Regions from separate parts of the Streptomyces sp. NPDC006265 genome, predicted to be linked through region 3. Evidence: riboswitches for the same ligand, from Rfam matches in the RefSeq annotation. Region 3 holds a riboswitch; each other region holds the start of a gene.

Region 1 (6,103 bases), on a different contig from region 3:
TCGACGGGGTCGCGGCCGTCCTGCGGTCCGGCCGTCTCCAGGATCTGGCCGGTCACGAGGCGTTCGAACGCCTCGGCCTGCACCCGCACGGCCTCCGGGCCGAGGTCGGCCAGGATGTGCGAGGCGCGAGCGAAGAGGAAGTCGCCGGTGAGGACCGCGACCGAGTTGCCCCAGCGGGTGTTCGCGCTCGCGACGCCGCGGCGCACGGCGGCCTCGTCCATGACGTCGTCGTGGTACAGCGTGGCGAGGTGGGTCAGCTCCACGACGACGGCCGACGGCACGATGCCGGGCGCGTAGCGGTCACCGAACCGGGCGGAGAGCATCACGAGCAGCGGGCGGAACCGCTTGCCGCCGGCCCGCACCAGATGCTGGGCGGCCTCCGTGATGAAGGGCACCTCACTCTTGGTGGCCTCGAGCAAGCCTTCCTCGACAGCCGTCAATCCGGCCTGGACATCGGCCTCCAGAGCCTGGTCCCGCACGCTCAGCCCGAACGGCCCGACGTCGGTCACGAGGGGTCTCCTGTCTGCTGTGTCTGCCGGTGATTACGCGGATTGTCGATAGGTCGCTGCCCTCACTCGAGCCAGCGTATCCGGTCACGTTTCGATCACCGCCAGCGCCCATGGTTACAGGCCGGGCGGTATCCGATCACGACCGTTATGTTTTCGATCAACCTATAAGAATAGATATATATCGACTCACCCGGGGGTAGCGAGTTATGCACGATTTGACGCGTTGAGTCGGCGAATTCCCCTTGGCGGGAATTGTCCTACGGGCTTGTGATCAGTGAGTTGAATCACTCCTTCCTCTTTTCCCCCTCCCCGCGACAGCGACCCCTAACACCTTCCCCCGAAAGCCAGTTGAGCCTTGGCTACCGCAAAGGATCAAGCGGCCCAAACGCTCCCGACCAAGGTCAAGCGCGCGATATGTGACTGAGGTGCTTGTTCCCGACATGTGCTCTCGCATACGTTCCGGCCCTGTCCGGCGGACGCCCAATCCTGCCGCCGCCCGGACTCCCCACTTAACCGACTCACTCACGCAGGGCAGGAGCGGGGGACCCAGGTAAGTCGCCGGTCCGCACAGCGGCACGGCTCGGGGTGAAGCCGCGCACGGCACACAGCGCCGTACGCGGCCGGGCACCTCCCGGCCCGAACCCGACAGCTCACCTCGCAGGCGCCGGAGAGGAACATGGCCATGGCCGGACGAGGCAAGCACCGTCGCCCCAGAACCAACCCGCTGACCCGAGGCTTCATCGCCGCCGGTACCGGCGGAGCCGCACTCACCCTGCCGCTCCTCGGCGCCACCCACGCGAGCGCCGCCGAGCCGCAGAGCGCACCCGTCGCCGCACAGTCCGTGCCGCAGGCGGCCCAGCCCGCCAAGTCCCTCACGTACACCGTGGTCAAGGGCGACTCGCTCGCCCGCATCGCGGACAGGTACGACGTCTCGGGCGGCTGGAAGCAGCTCTACAAGGACAACCGCACCGCCGTCGGCGACAACCCGAAGCTGATCCACCCGCATCTGAAGCTGACGGTGAAGACCACCAAGACGAGCGCCGCGAAGAAGACGGCGACCAAGTCGTCCGCCCCCGCCAAGCCGGCCGCCAAGCCCGCCGGCGGCGTCGCCCAGGCCACCCAGGCGTCCGCGAAGACCTACGCGAACAACCTCGACGGGTGGATCCGCGAGTCGCTGGACATCATGGCGCAGAAGGGGATCCCGGGCTCCTACGACGGCATCTACCGCAACATCATGCGCGAGTCGTCCGGCAACCCCCAGGCCATCAACAACTGGGACTCCAACGCCGTCGCGGGCACCCCGTCCAAGGGCCTGCTCCAGGTGATCGACCCGACCTTCGCCGCCTACCACGTGGCCGGCACCTCCTTCGACCCGTACGACCCGGTCGCCAACATCACGGCGGCCTGCAACTACGCGGCCGACCGCTACGGCTCGATCGACAACGTCAACGGCCCGTACTGAGCGGTCCCGCCCAGCAGTCGCTCGAGGACGACGGCGATGCCGTCGTCCTCGTTCGACAGGGTGACCTCGTCGGCCACGGCCTTGAGTTCGGGATGGGCGTTGGCCATCGCGACGCCGTGGCCGGCCCAGTCGAACATCGGGATGTCGTTGGGCATGTCGCCGAAGGCGATGGTGTCGGCCGGCCGCAGCCCCAGATGCTCGGCTGCCAGCGCCAGACCCGTGGCCTTGGTGATCCCGCACGGCTGGAGCTCGACGGTGCCGGGCCCCGACATCGTCACCGTCGCCAGTGAGCCGACCACCGAGCGGGCCGTCGCCGCCAACTCGTCGTCCGTCAGAAGGGGATGCCGCAGCAGCACCTTGCTGACGGGCTCGAGCCACAGCTCGTCGCGCCGGTCGACCCGTACGGCGGGCAGGGTCGGGTGCGGCATCAGATAGCCCGGCTCGATCAGCGTGAGCCCGTCGACCCCGTCCTGGTCGACCGCCGCGTACACCTGCCCCACCTCGGCCTCGATCTTGCCGAGGGCGGTCTCGGCCAGTTCCCGGTCCAGGGTGATGGACCACAGCAGCCGGTCCGCGCCGGCGTCGTACACCTGCGCGCCCTGCCCGCACACCGCGAGCCCCGTGCACCCGAGGTCGTCCAGGAGCGGCCGCACTCTCGGCGCCGGCCGGCCCGTCACCACGAGGTGCTGGGCACCGGCGTCCGCCACCCGCGCGAGCGCGGCGAGGGACCGGTCGGAGAGGGTGTCGTCGCCGCGCAGCAGCGTCCCGTCCAGGTCGGTGGCGATGAGTGAATATGCGATGGATGCGGCCATGATCAGAGAATACGGACAGTACGGCCCTTCGTTTCATCGCTCGGTGGACGCCGATTGCCCGGTTGAAGGCCTCTGCACCAGTTGGCAACAACATGCTCCACTACCTACCCATGGGGCCGCATAGAGCGGTACCTTCCAAGTGTCCAGGGGGGACTTGATCGGGGGGTCAGGTTGAGCAGTGGGCGCATTCGCGTGGCTGGGCCCGGGGAGCTCGGCGAAGGGGAGAGGGAGCGCTGGCGTGCGCTGCGCGCCGCTTCCGAGGCACCGCGCAACCCTTTCATGGAGCCGGAGTTCACCGAAGCCGTCGGCCGGGTCAGGCCCGGGGCCCGGGTCGCCATGGTGTACGAGGGGCCGGAGCCGGTCGGCTTCCTGCCCTACGAGCGGGGCCCGTTGGGCCAGGGCCGGGCGATCGGGCTCGGCGTCTCGGACGCGCAGGGCGCGATCCTGCGGCCCGGCCTCGACCTGGAGACGGGCGAAGTGCTGAAGGCCTGTTCGCTGTCGAGCTTCGCCTTCGACAATCTGGAGGCCGAGCAGCGGCTGTTCGTCCGGTACGCGGCCGAGGAGTACGCCACCTACGTCATCGACGTGGAGAAGGGCTACGAGACGTACCAGTCGGTGCTGCGTGCGCAGTCGCCGAAGTTCCTGAAGACCACGCTGGCCAAGGAGCGCAAGCTGGGCCGGCAGGCCGGGGAACTGCGCTTCGTGTTCGACGAACGCGATCCGGCCGCGCTGCGCACGCTCATGGGGTGGAAGTCCGCGCAGTACCGCAGGACCGGCCGCCGGGACCGGTTCGCCCAGGAGTGGATCACCCGGCTCGTCGGGCAGCTGGCCCGGACCCGGGCGCCGGAGTGCAGCGGCACGCTGTCCGTGCTGTACGCCGGTGAGCGGCCCGTCGCCGCGCACTTCGGGCTGCGTTCGGCCTCGGTGCTGGCCTGCTGGTTCCCGGCCTACGACCCGGAGTTCGCCAAGTTCTCGCCGGGTCTGGTGCTGCACCTGCGGATGGCCGAGGCGGCGGCGGCCGACGGCATCGGCACGCTCGACCTGGGAAGGGGCGCAGCCGAGTACAAGGACGCGCTGAAGACGGGCGAACTGCCCGTGTACGAGGGTGCGGTGACCCGTCCTGGGGTGGGCGCGGCACTGCACTGGCTGAGCCACGAACCGTCGCGCCGCGCGCACAGCTTCGTCCGCGGCAGGCCCCAGCTCGCGGCGCTGGCCGCGCGGACGCTGAAGGGCGCGGCTCGGCTGCGCCGTACCTGACTTCACGAGGGGGGTGGGCGCATGGCCCGTTCGGCGCGTGCGCAGGAGGAGATACGGCGGTTCCTGGGCATCGGGGCGGTGCAGGTCGCCGAGCTGGACCTCGACGGTGACGAGGCGGTGCTCAGACCCGGCCCGGGGGGTCCGCCCGTGACGCACGGAGAGGTGTTCGTGCTGGTCAGAAGGGGCGGTCGGCCTGTGGGCACGCTGCTCGGGCGGGTACCGGAGGGGGCGGATCCAAAGGTCGTGCTGACGGACCGGGCACGGGCGGAGTGCGGGCCGGCCGTCGTCGGCGGACCCGGGGAGCCGCCGTTCACGACCGTCGTCGTCGCGACCCGGGAGCGGGCCGGGCAGCTGGCCCGGGCGCTGGACTCGCTGCTGGCGCAGGACCATCCGCGGTTCGAGATCGTCGTCGTCGACAACGCGCCGGTCACGGACGAGACGCGGGAGCTGATCGAGCGGAAGTACGCCGAACGCGTGCGGTACGTCTGTGAGCCCGTTCCGGGGCTCGCAGCCGCCCACAACGCCGGGCTGGACGCCGTGCGCGGCGAGGTGGTCGCCTTCACCGACGACGACGTGGTCGCCGACCCGCGCTGGCTGACCGAGCTGACCGCGCCCTTCGCCGCCGACGCCGGACTCGGGTGCGGCACCGGGCTGATCCTGCCGGCCCGGCTGACGACCCCGGCCCAGGTGCTGCTGGAGAGCCACGGCGGCTTCGCGAAAGGCTTCACTCCAAGGACGTACGACCCCGCGCGTCCGCCGGGCGACGAGCCGCTGTTCCCGTTCACGGCCGGGCGGTTCGGCTCCGGCGCGAACATGGCGTTCCGGACGGCGGTGCTGCGTTCCGTCGGCGGTTTCGACCCGGCCACCGGGGCCGGCACGGCGGCCCGGGGCGGCGACGACCTCTACGGCTTCGTCCGCGTCCTGGCCCAGGGCCACCGACTGCACTACACGCCGTACGCCCTGGTGTGGCACCACCACCGGGAGACCTGGCGGGACCTGGAGACCCAGGCCTACGGCTACGGCGCAGGGCTCACGGCGTACCTCACCGCGGTGCTGGTGAACCGACCCGCGCTGGTGCCGGCGTTCCTCGCGAGGCTGCCCCGCGGCCTCGCCCACGCCCGCACGCTGACGGCGGTGCGCGAGACGGACGCGGCGGACGGCACCGGCACGCCGGGCGACCATGACGAGCGGACGCATCCCTGGCCGCGGCGGCTGTCGCGGTTGCAGCGCAGGGGGATGGTCTACGGGCCCCTCGGCTATCTGCGGGCGCGGTACGCGCTGCGCGCGGCGGTTCGGGAGAAGACAGCTCAGCGGGCGAAGACAGCTCAGCGGGCGAGGGCGAAGACCGCTCAGGGGGCGAGATGACGACGTCGGCACGTGCGCGTGGTGAGGGACCGATAGCGTCCTCGGACACCCCGGCCATCCCCGTTTTCCTCTACCACGCCGTGATGGACGACCCGCCCGAGTGGATCGCCGAGTTCACGGTCACGCCACGGCAGTTCGCGGCACATCTCGACGTCATCGTCGGCAGCGGGCGTACGCCCGTCACGATCAGCGCGGTCGCCGGTCATCTGGCCGGGCGGGCGCCGCTGCCGCCCCGGCCGTTGCTGCTCACCTTCGACGACGGGTTCGCCGATCTGCCCGGCCCCACCGCCGAGGCCCTGGCCGCACGCGGGCTGCCCGCCACGGCCTACCTCACCACCGGCGCCATCGCCCCGGGCGGCCGCAGTCTGCTGCCGCCCGCTCCGATGATGACCCTGACCCGGGCGGCGGAGCTGGAACGTTCCGGCATGGAGATCGGGAGCCACACCGTCACGCACGCGCAGCTCGACACCCTGTCCGCCAAGGCCCTGGCGTACGAACTGCGCACCTCCAAGGCCGTGCTGGAGGACACCCTCGGGCACGAGATCCGGCACCTCGCCTATCCGCACGGCTACAACAGCCCCCGGGTGCGGGCCATGTCGGCCCGGGCGGGCTACGAGACGGCGACCGCGGTGCGGCACGCGCTCAGCTCCGACCGCGACGAGCGGTACCGCATCGCCCGGCTCATCGTCCGGCGCACC
Region 2 (9,487 bases), on a different contig from region 3:
CGAGGAAGTTGAGCTTCTTCTCGCCGAGGGCGGCGCGGATGACGTCGAGGTCGCGCGCGGTGTTCGGCGTGGTCATGTGCGGCAGCATCGCGCCGCTGCGCTCCTGGCAGCCCTCGGCGTACGCGCGGGCCAGCTTGCGCTGGACGAGCTTGTCTGCCTCGGAGTCGGGCACCGGGTCGGCCTTGGGTGCCTTGACGAACTCCTGCGGGTCGACGCAGGAGATGGGCGCGGACTTGCCGACACCGCGCGGGTCGAAGCCCACGAAGTCATAGGCCTTGGCCGCGTTGGCCCAGACGGCGTTCTTGCTGGTGACCCGGGCGGGGAAGCGCAGCCCGGAGCCGCCGGGGCCGCCGGGGTTGTAGACGAGCGCGCCCTGCCGCTCGTCCTTCGTGCCCGTGTTGCCGATGCGGTCGACGGCGAGCTTGATCTGCTTGCCGTAGGGCTTGGCGTAGTCGAGCGGCACGGTGACGTACCCGCACTGGATCGGCTTGGCCAGGTTCCAGTCTGCGGGGCAGTCCTGCCAGTCGATGCCGGCCTTCGCGGCCCGGGCGGCGGCGATCGCGGCGCCGCGGGCCTCCCGGCCCTGGCCGTGGCCGCTGCCCGCGCTCGCGTTCGCGGTGGGCGCCGCGACGGCGCCGGCGAGCAGCGTGGCCGTGACGAGCGCGCCGGCCGAACCGAGCGCCGCCACCCGCTTCTTAGGTCTCGAACCCCTCAAGGGGGACCTCCCCGTACCTCGTTGCGATCAGTACGGGGGATCCTCCCGGTTGTGAGGTCCCTGACAACAGGGCCGGACGCCCTTCTTTGCCAATCCGATAAACGGAGAGAGCGTGCTGCTCTACGGACAACTACTCCCGCGGGAGCGACGCCAACGCCTCGTCGAGCAGCCGCCGCAGCCTGAGGGCGTCCGGCGCCACCGCGGTCACCAGTGCGGCGGGCCCGGCGAGCGGCACGACCGAGGCGCCCTCCCCCAGCACCGTCGCGGCCACCGGCTCGGCGGCGAACTCCGGGCGTACGACGACCAGTTGTCCGACGGCCCGATGCCCCGCCAGGACGGCGGGCCCGTCCCAGCCGCCCGGCGCACCGGGCCCACAGGTCAGTTCCTGGTCGAGCACGGCCTGCCCGGCGATCCGCACGGTCAGACGGCTCGCGAGACGCCCGGGTTCCTCGCCGGCGCGTCCGAGCACCTGTTCCTCGCGCAGCACGAGCCGGGCGGTGGGTGCGAGCTCGACGCGGGTGGTGACGTACAGGTCACTGCCCTGGGCGGAGATCAACTGCTCCGGCATCCAGTGCAGTTCGCCATGACCGGCGACCTCGAACCGGACGTCGTAGCGGGCTTCGCCCTTCACCTGCCCGGGCAGCGCGATGGTGGCGGCGGCCGACCCGACGGACAGCCGCGCCCCCTCCTCCACCCGTCCTTCCACGGTGAAGTGGTCACCGCCGAGCGGCCCGCTCATCGCGCCGACCAGCATCACCCGGGCCTCGGAGCCGGTGGCCCGGGTGCGCCGCAGCGCCATGGGTCCGTCGCTCTCCAGCACGGGCAGCGAGGTCCCGCCGCGCCCGTCGTCCCGGGCGACGATCCGTGCGAGGGACCGCACCCCGGCACCGGTACGCACGTTCACGCGGTCCACGCGGCGAGCTGCGCACGCACCCACGCGGCGACATCCGCCACTCCGGCCTCGCTCCGCAACGACTGGAAGACGACCGGCAGTTCGGCACGCTGCGCCTTGGCGTCGGCGGCCATCCGGTCGAGGTCGGAGCCGACGTACGGGGCGAGGTCGGTCTTGTTGACGACGAGCAGGTCGGCGGTGGTCACACCCGGTCCGCCCTTGCGCGGGATGTCGTCGCCCCCGGCCACGTCGATCACGAAGATCTGCGCGTCGACGAGCCCCTTGGAGAAGGTCGCGGTGAGGTTGTCCCCGCCGGACTCCACGAGCACCAGATCCAGCGGCCCGACCGCGTCCTCCAGGTCCTCCACCGCCTCCAGGTTCGCGGAGATGTCGTCGCGGATCGCGGTGTGCGGGCAGGCACCCGTCTCCACGGCGGTGATCCGCTCCGGCGGCAGCACGGCCTCGCGGAGCAGGAACTCGGCGTCCTCGCGCGTGTAGATGTCGTTGGTGACGACGGCGAGTGCCAGCTGGTCCCTGAGCGCCCGGCAGAGCGCGGCGACGGTGGCGGTCTTCCCGGATCCGACGGGGCCGCCGAGTCCGATGCGGAGCGCTCTGCGGGTGCCGTCGGGGCGGTGGGCGTCCGCACCGAGGGCGGCGGAGGTGTCACGGTGGTGTTCGAGGTGCATGTGCGGCTCCTTGTACTCGTGTCGGGTGCGGATGGGCGAGGGCCGGCCGCGCTCACGCGGCGGAGCGCATATCGAACACGGCCCCGCGCCCCGGAGTGGGTTACCCGAGCGCCCTTATGACGCGAACAGGCGTACTGGCCATGCCGCATGCACCTCCGCCCCGAGCTCCAGCAACGGCGCCGATCCCGCCGGCAGGACGTCGACCCCCTCGTCGACCGCCGTCCGGGCCGTCTCCACCGCCCGGTCCGCGACCCGGTCCACCTCCGGCGCCAGGCGGGCCAGCACCCGCGTCGCGTCGAACGGATCCAGACTCAGCAACCGCACGGTCGCCGACGCCGGCCCGCTCACGCTCTCGTACGCCGCGCAGTACGCCGCGTCCACCGGCCCCAGCCCCGCCGCCCGGGCCGCCAGGCCCAGCACCACGGGCTGGTGGGCCCCCTTGGGGAACTCCTCACCGAGCGCGTCCAGTTCGGCGGACGGCCAGGTCGCACGGGCGGCCCGCAGCAGTTGCCGTCCCAGCTTCCGCGCGGCGACCCGCAGCGCGGGGGACGGCGTCCGCGCGTCCGCGGCTCGGTCCAGCGCGACCGGATCGATCCCGAGCGCCGCGGCCGCGGACAGCCCCGCCGCCGTCAGCCCCGCCGTGTGCAACCGCCCACGGCAGAACTCCCGCAGGCTCGCCGCCCCACTGATCCGCCCGGCCTTGACCGCCGCCTCGGCACCGCCGGAGTGCGCATGTCCTCCGGCGGGAAACCGCCCGTCGGCCAGGACGAGAAGCGCTGCACGCGACATCAGACCACCCTCAGAACAGGAAGTACCGCTGGGCCATGGGCAGTTCGGCCGCCGGCACCGCCTCGACCAGCTCCCCGTCGATGTGCACGGCGAAGCTGTCAGGATCGACCCGGACCTCGGGCCGGGCGTCGTTCTCGCGCATGTCGGCCTTGGTGACCCCGCGCGTCGACTCGATCGCGGCGAACCGCTTGCCGAGCCCCAGCCGCTCCGGCAGACCCGCCTCGACGGCCAGGGGCGCGACGAAGTTGACGGAGTTGGAGGCCGGTGCCCGCCCGATGGCCCCGTACATCGGCCGCGGCAGGATCGGCTGCGGAGTGGGGATCGAGGCGTTCGCGTCGCCCATCTGCGCGTACGCGATCTGCCCGCCCTTGATGACGAGCTGCGGCTTCACGCCGAAGAACGCAGGCTCCCAGAGCACCAGGTCGGCCAGCTTGCCGCTCTCCACCGACCCGACCTCCCCGGCGAGGCCCTGGGCGAGCGCCGGGTTGATCGTGTACTTGGCGACATAGCGGCGTACCCGGCGGTTGTCGGCCCGTCCGTCCCCGGGCAGCGCGCCCCGCCGTCGCTTCATCACGTGCGCGGTCTGCCAGGTGCGCATGACGACCTCGCCGACGCGTCCCATGGCCTGGGAGTCGGAGGAGATGATCGAGATCGCGCCCAGGTCGTGCAGCACGTCCTCCGCCCCGATCGTGGAGGGACGGATCCGGGACTCGGCGAAGGCCAGGTCCTCCGGCACCGCCGGGTTGAGGTGGTGGCACACCATCAGCATGTCGAGGTGTTCCTCGGCGGTGTTGACGGTGAACGGCCTGGTCGGGTTGGTGGAGCTGGGCAGCACGTACGACTCGGAGACCACGGTCATGATGTCCGGCGCGTGCCCGCCGCCGGCGCCCTCGGTGTGGTACGCGTGGATGCCCCGTCCGGCGATCGCGGCCAGGGTGTCGCCCACGAATCCGGCCTCGTTGAGGGTGTCGGTGTGGATGGCGACCTGGATGCCGGTCCGTTCGGCGACGGTCAGCGAGGCGTCGATGACGGCCGGGGTGGAGCCCCAGTCCTCGTGCAGCTTCAGGCCGAGTGCGCCGCCGCGGATCTGGGACAGCATCGCCTCGTGGGAGACGGTGTTGCCCTTGCCGAGCAGGCCGATGTTGAGCGGAAAGGCCTCCATCGCCTCCAGCATCCGGGCGAGATGCCAGGGGCCGGGGGTCACGGTGGTGGCCTTGGACCCCTCCGCGGGGCCCGTGCCGCCGCCGACGAGGGTCGTGATACCCGAGGAGAGCGCCTCGTCGGCGATCTGCGGGCAGATGAAGTGGACGTGCGCGTCGATCGCGCCCGCCGTGAGGATCCGCCCGTTGCCGGCGATGATCTCGGTCTCCGGGCCGATGACCAGGTCCGGGTGGACGCCGTCCATGGTGTCGGGGTTGCCGGCCTTGCCGATGCCGGTGATCCGGCCGTCGCGGATGCCGACGTCGGCCTTGACGATCCCCCAGTGGTCGATGATCACCGCACCGGTGATCACGGTGTCCGGCGTGCCGTCCGCCCGCGTGGCCCGCGCCTGGCCCATGGACTCGCGGATGACCTTGCCGCCGCCGAAGACCGCCTCGTCACCGGCGAGTCCCGGGCCGCCGGAGCGGTCCTCCTCGATCTCGACCAGCAGGTCGGTGTCGGCGAGGCGGATCCGGTCGCCGGTCGTCGGACCGAACAGGTCGGCGTACGCGGCACGCGAGATCTCAGGCATCGAGGGCACCTCCGGTCTCCCCGCGCAGACCGGGCACCACACGGGCCCCGGCCAGCGGCACGAGTTCGACGTCGACGGGGATCCCGGGCTCGAAGCGCACGGCCGTGCCGGCGGCGACGTTGAGCCGCCTGCCGCGCGCTGCGGCGCGGTCGAACTCCAGGCCGGGGTTGGCCTCGGCGAAGTGGTAGTGGGAGCCGACCTGGACGGGCCGGTCGGCGGCGTTGAGGACGGTGAGGCGGACGACCTCGCGGCCCTCGTTGTAGGCAATCGGCCCGTCGGCGAAGAGGATCTCTCCGGGAATCACGGCGGCTCCCCGTCAGACGATCGGGTCGTGGACGGTGACGAGCTTGGTGCCGTCCGGGAAAGTGGCTTCGACCTGGACGTCGTGGATCATCTCCGGGATGCCCTCCATGACATCGTCCCTGGTCAGGAGCTTGCGCCCGGAGGACATGAGTTCGGCGACGGTACGGCCGTCCCGGGCGCCCTCGAGGATGTGCGAGGTGATGAGCGCGACCGCCTCGGGGTGGTTGAGCTTCAGCCCGCGGGCCCGGCGCTTCTCGGCCACGTCGGCCGCTACGTGGATCAGCAGCCGTTCTTGCTCGTGCGGGGTCAGTTGCACGTCCCACCTCACAGTCGTCACTCCGGGCCGTGCGGGGCCCGGTCGCCGCGGCCACGGGGCAAAGTGCCAGGTGGCGTGGATCGGCAGGCTAATTGCGCCGCGTTTCGGGCACGTTAACCGAGCTGTGATCCACCGGTGTCCCCGGCACGCATGCCCGTCAGTGCCCGCAGACCGTCCCGGAGGACCTCGACCGGGGCGGGTCCGAAGAGGGACAGCTGCGCGATGAACCCGAGCACGATCCAGGCCGACGAGTTGACGCGCATCCGGAGCCGGATGGAGGAGATGCTCGCGCTGCACACGGGCCGCACCCGGGAGCAGGTGAGCGCGGACATCGAGCGGGACAAGATCCTCACCGCCCAGGAGGCGGTGGAGTACGGCCTGGTGGACGGGATCATCCCCAGCCGCAAGGCCACCCTGGCACCGCCGACCGGCCGATGAGGCACCGGTGCTCCCGCCCGAACTGCCACCACTGCCAGCCCTGACGCGCGCCGAGGCGGAACTGATCGACCGTTATCTCGACGTCATCGACCTGCTCGGCCGCATCAACCCGGCCCAGGACGGCGACACCTACCGCGGACTGCGCACCGCCCGGGCCCTGGTGGGCAAGGCGACCGCACTGCGTGACGCGCTGGCCCTGATGCACCGGCGGGGCGAGACGGAGCTGCACGCCGACACGCCGGCCCGGGCACTGCGGGTACTGGACGGTGAGCGGCGCACCGCCCGGCTTACCCTGCCCCCGGAGTCCGTCAGTTGACGCGGTACCGCCGGTCCGGACGCACGCGCCGCCGGCGACGCGTCCGGGGCTGAGTTGAAACGGACCAAAAGACGTACCCCTGTTCGGAGTAGGTGGGAAACAGATTTTGGGACCGTTCCGGTTGCGCAACGCGCGTAGCCAGTGGACGAAATAGGGCATTCCGTCGCTGGTCCGGAGCTCCGCGAACCCGTGGACAGTGGCTCGAACGCACACGTGTCCACACGAACGGGTGAGTGGTGAGTAACAACACAAATCCCCGGTTCCGTTGGGAAATCCGGACAGGCATGAGCCAAGATCCCTTTCGACGACAAGCCCCCGCCGCTGTGGCGGGGCGATCCGGGCGGACGCCGAGTCCTGCCGCCGCCCGGATGACCGGTCGACAGGAGTGGATCGGCAGGAGTGGAGGACCCGAGCACGACGGGTCGCCGGGACGGTCACGCCATGACCGGACCCGAGCAGCCCTTGGGGTGAAGCCGCGTCAGCGGCCGGGCAACTTTGTCAGCCCGAATCCGACAGGTCATCCTTCACAGGCGGCTGACGAAGGGTTGCGCATGACTGCGCTCAATCGTGTCCCGTCGCTCATGGCCCGGGCCGGCACCGCCTCGGCGCTCACCATCGCCGCGGTGGGCGGCTCCATCGTGGCGCCGGGCTTCGCATCCGAGGCCGCGGCGGCCACACCGGCGACCAAGGCACTCCAGATCGCGGCCTCCAAGAAGGGTTCGCCCTACAGGTACGGAGCCACCGGCCCGCACCGGTTCGACTGCTCCGGGCTCACGCTCTACTCATTCAAGAAGGCCGGCAAGAAGCTCCCGCGCACGGCTGCCCAGCAGTACAACAAGACGCACCACATCTCCGCCAGGAACCGCAAGGCGGGAGACCTGGTGTTCTTCCACTCGGGCAGCAACGTGTACCACGTCGGTATCTACGCGGGTAAGAACAAGCTCTGGCACTCCCCGAAGAGCGGGGACGTGGTGCGACTGCAGAAGATCTGGACCAAGAGTGTCTGGTACGGACGCGTGAAGTGATCCGCCCGGCGTGCGGCGGCCTCCTTGACGCGCCGCCGCACGCCGGAGCGTGAAACGGGCTCATGTGGATACCCGTGCCACCATGGCCGAGCACCGCCCCTGCACCGCGCGCAACGAGACGCCGCTGCAACGCGCCGACCGCAACTTCGTCGAGCTGCTCCAGGAACTCCGCGTCACCCAGACGGGCGTGCAGATCCTCTTCGCCTTCCTGCTGTCGCTGGCCTTCACCCCGCGCTTCGAGGACCTCGACACGGTCCAGCGCGTCACCTACGTCAGCACGCTGCTGCTGGCGGTGCTGGCCGCCGCCCTCTTCACCGCTCCGGCCGCGCTGCACCGCTCCCTCTTCCAGCAGGGCGCCAAACCCCGCATCGTGCAGGTCTCCTCGCGCCTGGCCACCACCGGCCTGAGCGTGCTGGTGTTCGCGTTCAGCGGTTCGGTGCTGCTGGTGGTCGACGTGACCACGGGCCGGACCGGCGGTATCGCCGCGGGCGCCGCGACCTTCCTGGTCTGCGTGGGCCTGTGGGGGCTGCTCCCGCGGCTGGTGCGGCGGGCGGGGCCGCGTGAGGAGGCGGGGGGCACCGGGGAGACCACCGAGGAGGAAACAGCCCGGGGCGACGTCGGGATCCCCGCACCGCTGCGGCACACCGTCGGGCAGCCGTCAGGGCTTCGAGGGGCGGCAGCGCACCGGGAGGTGTCGGCGCGGCGCCGGTGAGGGCCGCGGTCTCCGACGGGGGCGGGAGGCAAGAGGGGGCGTCAGGGCCGTGGGGACGGCCCGGATGTGGGTCGCGCGGGCCGGGGGGGGACCGAGGGGGACCCACTGGACATGCCTTTCGGGTCCTGCTGCGTGTGACTACGGCTCCTGCTGCACCGCGGTCGCCACCGGCTGGACCGGGACGACCCAGGGAAGTTCGATCGAGATGGTCTTGCCGCCCTCGCGCGTGGGGCGGATACGGAGCCTGCCGCCGCACTCCGCGGTCAGCCAGCGGATGATGACCAGGCCACGGCCGTTGTCCTGCTGGACGGCGGCCGGCAGGCGTCTGGGGAAGCGTGGGTGGCTGTCCGTGACACCGACGCGCAGATGCTCGTCACGGTCCAGCTCGACGTCCACGGTGAACGTCGGCGACTGACCGAAGGTGTGCTGGACGGCGTTGGTGGCGAGTTCGGAGATGATGAGCCGGACGGTGTCGGACACTTCCGTGTCCGCCGGCAGGCCCCACTCCGCCAGCGTGCCCACCACGTAGGCACGCGCTGCGGAGACCGAGGCGGAATCGCTCGGCAGAGTGACGGATGCTTCCAGATGGTCTGCCATGGCGACGTCGTCCTTTCCCACGGGACCGGAGTCCGACACGGAGCGGATGGTTCGAGTACGGTCCCGGACTGGTGCTTCGTCGCCAGACTGCCACCAGAACACCCCTGAAGGGCGGCGATCCACCAAGAGATGCATATATCTGTCGCTCAAAGCGGTGAACTCTGCGACGCGAGACCGTATTTGGGTGGCTCGGAAGGAGTAAGGAGGAGCCCATGCAGCACGGTCCCGCGGTGCGCCGCCGGAAACTGGGCGCCGAACTGCGTGCGCTGCGCACCTCTGCGGGGCTCACGAGCGGTGAGGCGGCCCGGCTGGTGGACTGGCACCAGTCCAAGGTCAGCCGGATCGAGACGGGCACGAGCGGGGTGAAACCGGCCGATGTACGGTTACTTCTCGACGCCTACGGTGTGGCAGACTCCCAACTTCGCGAACTGCTCATGGTGTTGGCAGGGTCCGACGACAGCGGCGGCCGGCACCACTGGTGGCACGCCTACCGGGGGGTGCTGCCGCCGACCTACCGGGACTTCATCAGCCTGGAGTCGCAGGCCGGCGCCATGCGCACGCTGGAGACCACCGTCGTCCCGGGCCTGCTCCAGACGCCCGAGTACGCGCGTGCGGTGACGAGGGCCGCGGTGGAGGGACTTCCCGAGGACCGGCTCGACACGCTGGTCGAGGTGCGGCTGGCCCGACAGGACGTGCTGCGCGCGGATCCCCCGCTGGAACTCAGTGCCGTCCTGGACGAGGCGGTGCTGCGCCGGGAGGTGGGCGGCCCCGGGGTCATGGCCCGCCAGTTGGAACGGCTGGTCGAGGCGGCCCGGCTGCCCCAAGTGCGCCTCCAGGTATTGCCGTTCGCCGCCGGGGCGCACATCGGCGTCACCGGCCCTTTCGTAATCTTCTCATTTTCGAGCACTTCTGATCTGGATGTGGTTGTTCTCGACCACTTGACGAGTAGCCTCTACCTCGAACGGA
Region 3 (7,458 bases):
GATCGGACCGGCTGCCACACCCATCACTGCCTCCATGAAGCGACTACATCCATCCGTATCGACAAGTACCGCACACATCGGGCAAGCCGTACACGCCGCACCGCACGGACACCCCGCCCCGAACCGGCGGGCAAGTGAACGAACGTTATCTCCAGGATCCCGCAACCGGCAGTTTCACGGTGGAGAGCGAGGGGGAAATCACACGATGGGACAAGCGCAAGGGGAGCCGCACCGAGGTTGCCGTCACGCCGCATCCACCAGGCACCGCGGCGGTGCGGCATCTCGGCGAAGACACACAGGGCAAGCACCGCACGTACAGCACGCAGGGCAGACACAGCGCACCAGCGGGGGACCTCGTCACCCCACCGATCGGGGACCCCCGTCGCACCACCGGCGTCACACACGCCACACGCCGCGCTCTGCCCCCGCAGCTCACGCCGCTCTTGCGGTCATCGCCGGCCGTCTTCGCAGCTGCTTTCCACGAGGGCGCACGGGGGGCGGAGGCGTCCTCCCGCGTGCCGACAGGAGGTCGGCCATGAAGGTCACCAGGGCTGCTCTGCCCTTTCTTCCGTTCTGCGAGCGCCTGCTGCCGGGCAGGCCGGCGGGACTCTCCCTGGCACTCCTGAAGGCCACCGCCCTGGAGATCGCGATACTGGCCGGGCATCTCCTCCTCTACCCGTCCGGCATCACCCAGGAGCGGCGCGCCCCCGTCCCGGCCCTGCCCGCGGACGGCGCCGCCCAACTGCCCACGGAGGCAAAGCCGCCGGTTCTGCTGCTGCACGGCTTCATCGACAACCGCTCGGTCTTCGTCCTGCTGCGCCGCAGCCTCGCCCAGCACGGCAGGCAGCAGATCGAGTCCCTCAACTACTCGCCGCTGACCTGCGACATACGCGCCGCCGCCGAGCTGCTCGGCCGACGCATCGAGGAGATCTGCGAGCGCACGGGGGCCGGGCAGGTCGATGTCGTCGGGCACAGTCTCGGCGGCCTGATAGCGCGTTACTACGTGCAGCGGCTCGGCGGCGACGCACGCGTGCGGACCCTTGTCACGCTCGGCACGCCGCACTCGGGAACCCGAGTGATGCCCGTGGCCGACGCGCACCCCATCGTGCGCCAGATGCGCCCCGGCTCACCGGTGCTCGAGGAGCTCACTCTGCCCGCCCCTGACTGCCGTACGCACTTCGTCGGCTTCTGGAGCGACCTGGACCATGTCATGGACCCGCCGGAGGCGGCCTGCATCGACCATCCCGATCTGACGGCGCAGAACGTGCGCGTGACCGGCATCGGCCATCTCGCCCTGCCTGTGCACCCCGCCGTCGCCAACGGCATACGGCAGGTCCTCGACACGGCCCACGCGGGTGAACCGTCCACCGAACACACCGCCGGTCTGACAGTCGCCTGAGACTCGTCATACAGCGATCACTCGGCGCCACAGTATCGATCAAGCTCGAACAAACTTCGAACACAGGGCCAAACCCGTGCCCGCCGTCCGCCAAAACACGGCCGAATGCCCGTTTCCTGCGCACGCGAAACCTGCCGAAGATTGTCGTGCCCGCGTACCGCCGGGTACAGTCGCCGCACTGCTCTGGCAGCCCCTGTTGTCGAGGCGAAAGAGAAGTTGGTGAACGACCGTCACCCGTCGGGGACCATGACCCCGGCTCCGGCTTCCGACGCCGCCTCCGCGCACTACGCGTCGTACGGCACCCAGGAAGCCCAGCACGGCGACTTCACCACGTGCGGCGACTACACCGCCACCGGTTTTGACGCCACCGGTGCCCAGGTCACCGGTACCCACGGTGCCGGTTTCGACGCCACCGGGCACGCCACCGCGAGCTTCGCGACCGACCCCCTCTTCGGCGACATGCCGGGCCGCGGGCAGGACACGGGCAATTACGACACCGGCCACTGGGCCACCGGCACGCACGAGAACGTGCACTACGACGCCTACGCGGCCCAGCACCACGCCTCCTACGACACCGGCGTCTACGACACGACCTCCTGGACGGCCGAGCAGCAGCCGATGTCGGCGATCCCCTCCCAGGCGCCGTCTCCCGACGCCACCGGGCAGTGGGACGCCGGTTCCTGGCTCCAGCCCGACCAGGCCGGCAGCCCCGCCGACCACACCCAGCAATGGGAGTGGGGCACGCAGACCTTCGACACGGGCGCCTACGACGCGACGCAGTGGAACTCCGACGGCACCGCCGCACCGGCCCCCGACGCGTACGAGCACCCCGCCGAAACCTTCGACCAGCTCGAGACCGCGACCTTCGACCAGGTCACGTACGACGAATCCGCCGGGACGGACTACCGCGACCCCGCCGCGGACGGCGGTGAGCCGGCCGCCCCCGGCGAACTGCCCGTCGTCGCCCCGCTGCTGGACGGCGCGGAGGACGTCACTCCGGCCCCGTCCTCCCGGGCGGCCTCGCGCGCCGGGTCCCGCTCCCGCCGCCGTACGCCCCCCAAGCGCTCGGCGCTGATGACCATCGCGGTGCCCTCGGCGTGTGTGATGAGTGTCGCCGGGATCGCCGCCGCCTCCGTCGGCACGTTCTCCGACGACGGCGCCGCGCAGGCGCAGACGACCGCGGCGGACGCGCAGCCGGTCAAGCCGGCCGCCGCCAACAACAAGCTGGACACGCAGTTGCAGAGCCTGTCCGCCGGCGCCGACGACTTCGCCGACCGGGCCAGCCGTACGCAGGAGCGCATCGACCTCAAGGCCCAGCAGGCGGCCGAGAAGAAGAGGGCGGCGGAGGAGGCGGCCCGCAAGGAGCGGCTGCGCCCCAAGTTCGCCCTGCCGGTGGCGCGGCACGGACTCAGCGCCTACTACGGGCAGTCCGGCATCAACTGGATGTCCCTGCACACCGGCATCGACTTCCCCGTCTCGTACGGCACGACCGTGATGGCCGCGACCGACGGCACCGTCCGCACGCAGTGGAACAGCGCGTACGGCAACATGCTGATCCTGACCGCGAAGGACGGCACGGAGACGTGGTACTGCCACCTCTCCACCTACACGGTCCCCTCGGGTACGACCGTGAAGGCCGGCGATCCGATCGCGCGTTCCGGCAACTCCGGCAACTCCACCGGCCCGCACCTGCACTTCGAGGTGCGCCCGGGCGGCGGCTCGGCGATCGACCCGCTCCCGTGGCTGCGCAGCCACGGCATCGACCCGACGTAGCGTCCCGGCAGCCGCCGTCCCCGCCCGTATCGAGTAACGCCCCGGCAGCCCCCGCCCGCGTCGAGCGCGCAGGGGCCCACCGGGTCACCTCACGCCGCTACAGCTTCTCTACCGGCGCGTACCGCAGCAGCAGCCGCTTCGGCTTGGTGTCGCCGAAGTCGATCGTCGCCTCGGCGTTGCCGCCCGTGCCCTTGACCCCGACGACGGTCCCGAGCCCGAACTGGTCGTGCGTGACCCGGTCCCCGACCGCCAGGGACACCACCGACTTCTCGGCGGTGCGGCGCGTGGCGAAACCGGAGGCGCCCGACGCCGACGAGCGCGAGCGGGACGACGACAGCGAGGCCGCCACCGCCGAGACCGGCCCGGAGGACGCGGGGGCGGTCGCTCCCGTCCGCTTCCACTCCACGTGGGTCGGCGGGATCTCCTCCAGGAAACGGGAGGGCGGGTTGTAGGAGGGCTGGCCCCAGGCGCTGCGCAGCGTGGACCGGGTCAGGTAGAGCCGCTCCCGCGCACGGGTGATGCCGACGTAGGCCAGGCGCCGCTCCTCCTCCAGCTCCTTGGCCTGGCCGAGGGCGCGCATGTGCGGGAAGACGCCGTCCTCCATGCCGGTCAGGAAGACGACCGGGAATTCGAGGCCCTTGGCGGTGTGGAGTGTCATCAGGGTGATGACGCCGTCGCCGCCGTCCTCGTCGGGGATCTGGTCGGAGTCGGCGACCAGCGCGACCTGTTCGAGGAAGTCGGACAGGGTGCTCTGCTCCTCCTCGCCGCGCTCCTGCTCGAACTCCATTGCGACGGCCGCGAGTTCCTGGAGGTTCTCGATCCGGGTCTCGTCCTGCGGGTCGGTGGAGGCCTGGAGCTCGGCGAGGTAGCCGGTGCGCTCCAGGACGGCCTCCAGCACCGTGGCCGGTCCGGCACCGGACTCGACGATGGTGCGGAGGTCCTCCATCAGCGTGTTGAACCGCTTGACGGCGTTGGTGGAGCGCGCTGCCATGCCGTAGGCCTCGTCGACGCGCTTGAGCGCCTGCGGGAAGCTGATCTTCTCCCGCTGGGACAGGGCGTCGATCATCGCCTCGGCGCGGTCGCCGATGCCCCGCTTGGGAACGTTGAGGATCCGGCGCAGCGGCACCGAGTCCTCGGGGTTGGCCAGCACGCGCAGGTAGGCCAGGACGTCCCGGACCTCCTTGCGCTCGTAGAAGCGGACGCCGCCGACGACCTTGTAGGGCAGGCCGACGCGGATGAAGATTTCTTCGAAGACACGGGACTGGGCGTTGGTGCGGTAGAAGACGGCGACGTCGCCGGCCTTGGCCTCGCCGGCGTCGGTGAGGCGGTCTATCTCTTCGGCGACGAACTGGGCCTCGTCGTGCTCGGTGTCGGCGACGTAGCCGGTGATCCGGGCGCCGGTGCCCGCGTTGGTCCACAGGTTCTTGGGGCGGCGGGACTCGTTGCGCTCGATGACCGCGTTGGCGGCGGTGAGGATCGTCTGCGTGGAGCGGTAGTTCTGCTCGAGCAGGATCGTCGTCGCGTCCGGGTAGTCCTCCTCGAACTGGAGGATGTTGCGGATGGTCGCGCCGCGGAAGGCGTAGATCGACTGGTCGGCGTCGCCCACCACGCACAGCTCGGCGGGCGGGACCTCGGCCTCGGGCGGTACGTCGACGGCGTGCTCGGAGGTGCCGACGAGCTCGCGGACGAGGGCGTACTGGGCGTGGTTGGTGTCCTGGTACTCGTCCACCAGCACATGGCGGAAGCGGCGGCGGTAGTGCTCGGCGACGTCCGGGAAGGCGCGCAGCAGGTTGACCGTCGTCATGATCAGGTCGTCGAAGTCGAGGGCGTTCGCCTCGCGCAGCCGCGACTGGTACATGACGTAGGCCTGGGCGAGGGTCTTCTCGAAGCCGTCGGTGGCCTGGGCGGCGAAGTCCTCCTCGTCGATCAGCTCGTTCTTCAGGTTGCTGATCTTGGCGCTGAAGGACTTGGGCGGGAAGCGCTTGGGGTCGAGGTCCAGGTCGCGGCAGACCAGGGCCATCAGGCGCTTGGAGTCGGCGGCGTCGTAGATCGAGAAGGAGGAGGTGAAGCCGAGTTTCTTGCTCTCCCGGCGCAGGATGCGCACGCACGCGCTGTGGAACGTCATGACCCACATGGCGTTGGCCCGCGGGCCGACGAGCTGCTCGACGCGTTCCTTCATCTCGCCGGCGGCCTTGTTGGTGAAGGTGATCGCGAGGATCTGGCCCGGGTGCACGTCCCGCTCGGCGAGCAGGTGGGCGATGCGGTGCGTGAGCACACGGGTCTTGCCGGAGCCGGCTCCGGCCACGATGAGCAGCGGGGAGCCGGAGTGGACGACGGCGGCACGCTGGTTGTCGTTCAGCCCTTCCAGCAGCGCGGCGGAGTCGATCACCGGGCGGGGGGCGCCGTCCCGGTAGTAGGCGTCCCGGTCCGGGGGCGCGTCGAACTTCCCGCCGAACAGATCGTCCGGAATCGGCTCCGGTACGTGATCGTCCTCGGGTGGCGGCGGGGGCTCGTCGGCCGGGCCCCGCTGGGCCTGGAGGTTCGCCAGGAAGTTGTCGTCAAAGAGGCTGCTCATCGCTCTCCGAGTCTAGGGCGCCCCACTGACAGCCCGCCGCCGCCCTGAGAACATCGCCCCGCACCCGGGCTCCCGCCGACCGCCCGGCGGCGCAATGTCGCCCTCCATGACCGCATGATCACGGCCTGCCACACCCTCTGCAATTGGGGATGACTCGTGACCAATCCCCCGCGATCGCTCACTGTCGGCAACGTTCATGAGTGAGGTCACGAAAATGTATCGGGCATATCGCCCATCAACCTTCACAGGGGCCACACGAGTTGGCTACGGTGCGACCAGGCCGCATGACCCCCACCGGCGAACGTCGCCGGGCCGCGCGGCCTCCGCCGAGTCCGGTGTGCCGCAGCGGCAGCCGGAGCCGGGGACCCAACCGTGAACCTGGGGTGAATCGGCCCGCCTCCCTGCGCGGAGACGGCCGTAGGGCAAACCTTCCGAACCACCCGCCCGAACCCGACAGCTAACTCGGTAGGCGGAACGTGGAAGGAGTCGCCTCCCTTGGCGTCGCACCGCAAGTCGCGTCCTACGGGTACGCGCGTGGCAGGCATACGGACCCCCGCCCTCGCAACGGCGGCCCTCACCTCCGTGGCCCTGCTGTCCCAGTCGGCCAACGCCGCCCCCGAGGCCGACGACAAGCCCAGCCTGGAGGAAGTCGAGAAGAAGGTCGACGACCTGTACCGCCAGGCCGAGTCGGCGACCGACAAGTACAACGCGGCCAAGGAGAAGACCGCGAAGCAGCGCAAGCACGTCGACACCCTCCTCGACGATGTCGCCGAGCGCACCCAGAAGCTCAACGAGGCGCGCGAGGAGCTGGGTTCCTTCGCCTCCGCCCAGTACCGCACCGGCGCCGCCGCCCCGGACACCGCGACGTTCCTGCTCGCGGACACCCCGCAGGACTACTTCGACCAGACCCAGCTGATGGACCGGATGACCGGCCGCCAGAAGGTCGCGGTCGACGACTACGTCACGCAGCAGTCCGAGACGATGAAGAAGCGCCAGGAGGCCACCGAGAGCCTCGAGACGCTCACCGACTCGCAGCACGGCCTGAAGACGGCCAAGGCCACCGTCCAGCGCAAGCTCGCCGACGCGCGCGAGCTGATGTCGAAGCTGACCGCCGAGGAGAAGGCCCGGCTGGCGGCGATCGAGCGGGAGAAGCGGGCGGAGGCCGCCCGCAAGGCCGACGAGCTGGCCCGGCAGCAGGCCGCACAGCAGAAGGCGCAGGACGAGGCCGCCCAGCAGCAGGACAGCGGGTCCTCCTCGTCCGGCTCGTCGGACTCCGGCTCGTCGACGGCCCCGGCCGACTCCTCGTACGCCACCAAGGCCGACAAGGCGCTCGCCTTCGCCCGCGCCCAGATCGGCAAGCCGTACGTGTGGGGCGCGGTCGGTCCCGGCTCCTACGACTGCTCCGGCCTCACCCAGGCCGCCTGGAAGGCCGCGGGCGTCACCCTGCCGCGCACGACCTACGACCAGGTGAACGTCGGTACCACGGTCCCGCTCTCCCAGGCCCAGCCCGGTGACCTGGTCTTCTTCTACGACGACGTCACCCACGTCGGGATCTACATCGGCAACGGCATGATGATCCACGCCCCGAAGCCCGGCACGTACGTGCGCGAGGAGTCGATCTTCTACGACGGCGAGTCGGCGATCCACAGCGTGGTGCGCCCGGCCTGAGAAGTCCGCCACGATTCTGAGGGGCACGCGCGCGTGCCCCTCT

The links. Region 3 has a riboswitch for cyclic di-AMP ahead of ABZ281_RS25825 (NlpC/P60 family protein). Riboswitches for the same ligand answer to the same signal wherever they lie in the genome.
Region 1: it holds a riboswitch for cyclic di-AMP, as region 3 does, so the genes downstream of both, ABZ281_RS30830 (transglycosylase SLT domain-containing protein) here and ABZ281_RS25825 (NlpC/P60 family protein) in region 3, are expected to answer to the same signal.
Region 2: it holds a riboswitch for cyclic di-AMP, as region 3 does, so the genes downstream of both, ABZ281_RS07735 (C40 family peptidase) here and ABZ281_RS25825 (NlpC/P60 family protein) in region 3, are expected to answer to the same signal.

What each region holds. Positions count from the first base shown of each region.
Region 1 covers NZ_JBEXSH010000476.1:591-6,693, forward strand. The annotation lists gene ABZ281_RS30825 (polyprenyl synthetase family protein) at 1-509, opposite strand, end outside; cyclic di-AMP (ydaO/yuaA leader) riboswitch at 1,019-1,188, shown strand; gene ABZ281_RS30830 (transglycosylase SLT domain-containing protein) at 1,192-1,971, shown strand; gene ABZ281_RS30835 (HAD family hydrolase) at 1,935-2,783, opposite strand; gene ABZ281_RS30840 (GNAT family N-acetyltransferase) at 2,976-4,040, shown strand; gene ABZ281_RS30845 (glycosyltransferase) at 4,062-5,405, shown strand; gene ABZ281_RS30850 (polysaccharide deacetylase family protein) at 5,489-6,103, shown strand, end outside.
Region 2 covers NZ_JBEXSH010000056.1:9,240-18,726, forward strand. The annotation lists partial or broken gene ABZ281_RS07685 (alpha/beta fold hydrolase) at 1-715, opposite strand, end outside; gene ABZ281_RS07690 (urease accessory protein UreD) at 846-1,619, opposite strand; gene ureG (urease accessory protein UreG) at 1,616-2,293, opposite strand; gene ABZ281_RS07700 (urease accessory UreF family protein) at 2,408-3,082, opposite strand; gene ABZ281_RS07705 (urease subunit alpha) at 3,093-4,814, opposite strand; gene ABZ281_RS07710 (urease subunit beta) at 4,807-5,118, opposite strand; gene ABZ281_RS07715 (urease subunit gamma) at 5,131-5,433, opposite strand; partial or broken gene ABZ281_RS07720 (TetR/AcrR family transcriptional regulator) at 5,547-5,669, opposite strand; gene ABZ281_RS07725 (ATP-dependent Clp protease proteolytic subunit) at 5,716-5,871, shown strand; gene ABZ281_RS07730 (hypothetical protein) at 5,879-6,187, shown strand; cyclic di-AMP (ydaO/yuaA leader) riboswitch at 6,523-6,735, shown strand; gene ABZ281_RS07735 (C40 family peptidase) at 6,739-7,212, shown strand; gene ABZ281_RS07740 (DUF6328 family protein) at 7,295-7,924, shown strand; gene ABZ281_RS07745 (ATP-binding protein) at 8,063-8,521, opposite strand; gene ABZ281_RS07750 (helix-turn-helix transcriptional regulator) at 8,734-9,487, shown strand, end outside.
Region 3 covers NZ_JBEXSH010000350.1:45-7,502, reverse strand. The annotation lists gene ABZ281_RS25845 (cobalamin B12-binding domain-containing protein) at 1-24, opposite strand, end outside; gene ABZ281_RS25840 (alpha/beta fold hydrolase) at 536-1,399, shown strand; gene ABZ281_RS25835 (M23 family metallopeptidase) at 1,505-3,172, shown strand; gene pcrA (DNA helicase PcrA) at 3,270-5,747, opposite strand; cyclic di-AMP (ydaO/yuaA leader) riboswitch at 6,062-6,235, shown strand; gene ABZ281_RS25825 (NlpC/P60 family protein) at 6,243-7,415, shown strand.